2 regions of the Cellulomonas sp. HD19AZ1 genome follow, and region 2 is predicted to be linked to the other one. Evidence: riboswitches for the same ligand, from Rfam matches in the RefSeq annotation. Region 2 holds a riboswitch; the other holds the start of a gene.
The links. Region 2 has a riboswitch for S-adenosylmethionine ahead of E4A51_RS06635 (aminotransferase class V-fold PLP-dependent enzyme). Riboswitches for the same ligand answer to the same signal wherever they lie in the genome.
Positions count from the first base shown of each region.

Region 1: linked by a shared signal. The riboswitch ahead of E4A51_RS10355 (methylenetetrahydrofolate reductase) and the one ahead of E4A51_RS06635 (aminotransferase class V-fold PLP-dependent enzyme) in region 2 are both predicted to bind S-adenosylmethionine.

Region 1 covers NZ_SPHX01000004.1:365,688-368,065, forward strand. Annotated here, with positions in the region: gene E4A51_RS10355 (methylenetetrahydrofolate reductase) at 1-982, opposite strand, end outside; SAM riboswitch class I at 1,065-1,171, opposite strand; gene E4A51_RS10360 (hypothetical protein) at 1,334-1,552, opposite strand; gene E4A51_RS10365 (DNA-3-methyladenine glycosylase I) at 1,662-2,270, opposite strand.
Region 2 covers NZ_SPHX01000003.1:84,477-86,854, forward strand. Annotated here, with positions in the region: gene E4A51_RS06635 (aminotransferase class V-fold PLP-dependent enzyme) at 76-1,518, opposite strand; SAM riboswitch class IV at 1,556-1,670, opposite strand; gene E4A51_RS06640 (GNAT family N-acetyltransferase) at 1,787-2,311, opposite strand.

The DNA.
Region 1 (2,378 bases), on a different contig from region 2:
GCCGTCCGCCGACGAGGTCGGCGCCGTCGAGCAGGTCGAGCGCCGCCTCGTGGGTGTTGAACGTGTAGACGTGCACGCCGGGCGCGCCGCCGTCCAGCACGCCGTTGACCAGGTCGACACCGGCGCGCGTGCCGCGCCGGTGGCGCTCCGCGGGGTCGTCGGTGCCGCCGAGCAGGTCGAGCAGGCGCTGCGGCACGGGCACGCCCGTCAGCTCCTGCACGCGCAGCAGGCGGGCCGGGTCGGTGGTGGGGATGATCCCCGGCACGATCGGGATGGTGACGCCGGCCTCGCGCGCCTCGGCGACCAGACCGAGGTAGGCCTCGGCGTCGAAGAAGACCTGCGAGATCGCGAAGTCGGCGCCCGCCTCCTGCTTGGCGAGCAGCGCCTGCACGTCCTGCGCGCGTGTGCCGCCGGTCGCGTGGTTGCCGCGCGGGAACGCCGCGACCGCCACGGACAGCGGGCGGACGCGGGCGCGCACCGCCTGCGACGCGGAGCGGCCGCACCGGCGGCCCTCGATCTCGCGGAGCAGCTCGACCAGCTCGGCGGCGGTGTGCACGCCGTCGGGGTGCGGGCGCCAGTCCGGCTCGCCCGCGGGCGGGTCGCCGCGCAGCGCGAGGAACGAGCGCACGCCCTCGTCGAGGAACTCCTCGACGATCGTCGTGACCTCGTCGCGCGAGGTGCCCACGCAGGTCAGGTGCGCGATCGGGGTCAGCGACGTCTCGCGCAGCAGGCGCCGCACGAGCACGCGCGTGGTCTCGCGCGTGCGGCCCGACGCGCCGTAGGTCACGGACACGAAGTCGGGCTCGACGGTCTCGAGCTCGCGCACCGTGCGCCACAGCCGCGGCGCGGCGTCGGGGTTCCGGGGCGGGAAGAGCTCGAAGGACACGGTGGGCCGGTCGAGGGCGCCCGCCTGCTCGGCGCGCCGCCCGGCGGCCCGGGCGGGCGGCGGGGCGGGTGCCTCGACCTCGGCCACGAGGGTCATCGGGTGCGGCCCGGGAGGCACGCGGTGCGTGCGCTCACGGGGCAGCACGGGCTGCACGAGGGGTCGGTCGCCAGGGCGCAGACGGTCATCGTCACTCCATCGTTCCTGGCGGAAGCACCCACACCCTCGCAGGGAGGGGGGTTGCTGCGGCGTCGCGGAGCCAGGTCTCTCAGCCGCTCTGGATGGTCGACGACGATGCTAGCGGCCATGCCCGGATGGCGGACAGCGCTTCTCGTTCAGTGAGACGACTTCGTTCGGTCGGCGGCCCTCCCGGCTCCGACGGGCCGGAGTGGGTCGGTACAGCTCGTCGCGCGCCGACCGCCCGGGGCGACGCCGGGTGGACGGCAGGGGTCAGCGGCGGCGGCGGTGCAGCGAGGGCAGCGCCTCGCGTGCCGTGCGCTGGTGCGGCAGACCGAACCAGGACGTCGCCGGGGTCATCACGGGGACGTCGTGCAGGCCCTCGTGGACGGCCGCGAGCACCTGCGGGTCGGGCTCGCCCGCCGTCCACCACGCCTCGTGCGCGGCCTGCACGGGGTCGTGCTGCCCGTCCGGGTGCGCGTGGTGGGTCATGGGGGCGACCTTAGCGGCGGTGGGAAGGGCCCCGTCGGCCGCCGGACGCTTGTTCACCCCACGCGTCACCCCGCCGGAGCAGCGCGCGCGCCACCCGGGGGACGCGGCGTCACCCGGCCACCACGACGCACCCCGCGAGGTGGTCGTCGACCACGCCGCACGCCTGCATCGCGGCGTACGCGGTGGTCGGGCCGACGAACCGGAAGCCGAGCGACTTCAGCTCCTTGGCCAGCGCGGCCGACTCGGCGGTCCGCGCGGGCACGTCGGCGTAGCTGCGCGGGCGCTCGCGGGGCGCCGTGGGCGCGTGCGACCACAGCACCTCGTCGAGCGTGCGGCCGGAGTCGTGCAGCGCGAGCAGCGCGCGGGCGTTCGCGATCGTCGCGTCGACCTTCGCGCGGTTGCGCACGATCCCCGCGTCCGCGAGGAGCCGCGCGACGTCGTCCTCGCCGAACGTCGCGACGACCTCGGGGTCGAACGCCGCGAACGCGGCCCGGAACCCCTCGCGCTTGCGCAGGATCGTCAGCCACGAGAGCCCCGACTGGAACGCCTCGAGCGAGATGCGCTCGTACAGCGCGTGCTCGTCGTGCACCGGCACGCCCCACTCCTCGTCGTGGTAGGCCGCGTACACCGGGTCGCCGGAGCCGAAGCACCGGAACGGCTCGTCCTGCGCCGGCGGTGCGGCGGGCGTCGCGTCGGGGGTGGGGACGGTGGTCGTCATGGCCCGAGTCTGGCGCGTCCCGCCGACACCTCGACGCGACCGGCCGGGCACCTGTGCGGCGCGGATCGTCACCCGGGTCTGGGGGCGGCCCGGATCCGTCTGAGGTGC
Region 2 (2,378 bases):
ATCGAGCTCTCACCACACCGGGGGTGGGGTCACCACCCCCGGGTGGGGCTGGATCGACCCCTCGCGGGGTGGGGGTCAGTCGTCGAGCGCGGGGCCGCAGGCGGCGGCCGCGGTCGCGGCCAGGTGGTCGAGGCCGCGGACCTCGACCAGCGGGCGCGTGTCGTCGGCGACGGTCCAGCAGCCGTCGACGACCTCGTACGACGCGGCCGGGCCGCCCGTCAGCAGCGTCGCGAGCGCCGCGACGAGCCGGTCGACGTGCTCGACGGTCGTGCCGACACCGACCGACGCGCGCACCGCGCCGTGCGACGCGCCGAGGCGCGCGAGCAGCGGGTGCGCGCAGAACCGCCCGTCGCGCACGCCGATGCCGTGCTCGGCGGACAGGTACGCGGCGACGAGCCCCGGGTTGAGGTCCCCGACCGTGAACGTCACGACGCCCACGGGGTCGACCGCGTCGGGCCAGATGCGCGCGACGCGCACGCCGTCGATCGCCTCGAGGCCGGCCACGAGCCGCTCGCGCAGCGCCTGCTCGTGCGCCTCGAGCGCACCGGCGGGCAGCGCCGCGAGCGTGTCGCAGGCCTGCGCGAGAGCGATCGCGCCGAGCACGTTGGGCGAGCCCGCCTCGTGGCGCGCGGGGGCGGGCTGCCAGACGGTGCGGTCGGTGCGCACGTCGCGCACGGCACCGCCGCCGGCCAGGTACGGCGTGCCGGTGTCGAGCCAGTCGCGGCGCCCCACGAGCGCGCCGGCGCCGAACGGCGCGTACGTCTTGTGGCCCGAGAACGCGACGTAGTCGACGTCCGAGGCCGCGAGCGAGAACCCGCGGTGCGGCACGAGCTGGGCGCCGTCCACGGCGACGCGGGTGCCGGCCGCGTGCGCGAGCGCGACGACGCGGTCCAGCGGCAGCGACTCGCCCGTGACGTTCGACGCGCCGGTGAGCGTGAGCAGGGCGTACGGGCGGCGTGCGAGCTCGTCGCGCAGCGCGTCGAGCGTCGCGGCGACCGTCTCCGCGATCGGCAGGACCGTCGCGACCCGGCCGGTGCCGGCGCGCGCGCCCGTGCTGCGCTGCACCCACGGCAGCAGGTTGGCGTGGTGCTCGACGTCGAGCACGAGCACGGCCCCACCCTCGGGCACGACGCCCGCGAGCAGGTTGAGCGAGTCGGTCGTGTTGCGCGTGACGATCGCGACGTCGTCCTCGCGCGCGCCGACGAACCGGGCGATCGACTGCCGCGACGCCTCGTACAGCGCGGTCGACACCTGCGACAGGTACCCGGCGCCGCGGTGCACCGACGCGTAGAGGGGCAGCACCTCGGCGACGCGTGCGGCGACGGACGCGAGCGCGGGCGCGCTCGCCGCGCAGTCGAGGTTGGCGTACGTGCGGCTCGTGCCGTCGACCAGCGGCACGGTCGTGGACGCTCCCGTGACGGGCAGCAGCGGGCCGGGGTCGAGCACGGCAGGGCCGGTGGGAACGGCGGCGCCGGACGCCTCGTCGGCACACGCGAGCAGCTCGGTGACGGTGGTCATGGTGGTACCTCCGGTACGGGTCCCTCGGGACCGGCCGGTCCCGCGCTTGCCGGCGCCGGACGGCGCGCGACCAGGTCGTCACCCGGGGCACCCCACCGCGGTTGGAGGGTTGCCGGCCAGCGAGCCGGGGCTTCGCGCTGACACTCTTGACCTGGGTCGAGGATCGGTGCGGGGTCCGGCGCGTGTCAACGGCGACGCGCCGCAGTTCTCGGGATGCGAGACGCGACGTCTCGCCTCGAGGGACGAGCAGACCGGCCCGGACCGGACGTCAGGGCAGGTCGCGCACCATGACGACGCTCCGGTACGCCTTGCCTGGCCACTGGACCACGTCGCCCTCGGCGAACCCCCAACGCGCGTACATCCGCCGCAGCCCGCGCGCCGGGACGGCCGTGTCGAGCCCCACCGAGCCCGCGCCGCGGTCGACCGCCCACGACCGCAGCGCACCCCACAGCACGGACGCCAGGCCGCGCCCACGCAGGTCCGGACGGACCGCGAGCTGGTTGAGCCACACCCGGCCGGGCGCGCGCGCCGCGGCCGTCAGCGCGCGCAGCCCGCCGCTCGGCGGGCTGCTGCACGTGACGGTCCCCGCGAGCGCACCGGCGGCGTCGACGACGACCCAGGACGCGCCGCCGCCCAGCGTGCGGGCCGCCGTCACCTCGTCGCTCTGCGTCGCGCCCGTGAAGTTCAGGCCGGCGGCGGCGAGGTCGGCGTAGGCGGCGTGCAGCAGGCGCGTGAGCGCGGGCACGTCGGCCGCGGTCGTGGGGCGGAGCGCGAAGCCCTCGGGGACGTCCATCGGCACCCACCCTGGCACGGCGCCGCACGTGCCCGCGCGGCGCGCCGCCCGCCGTGGGACGCCCGCC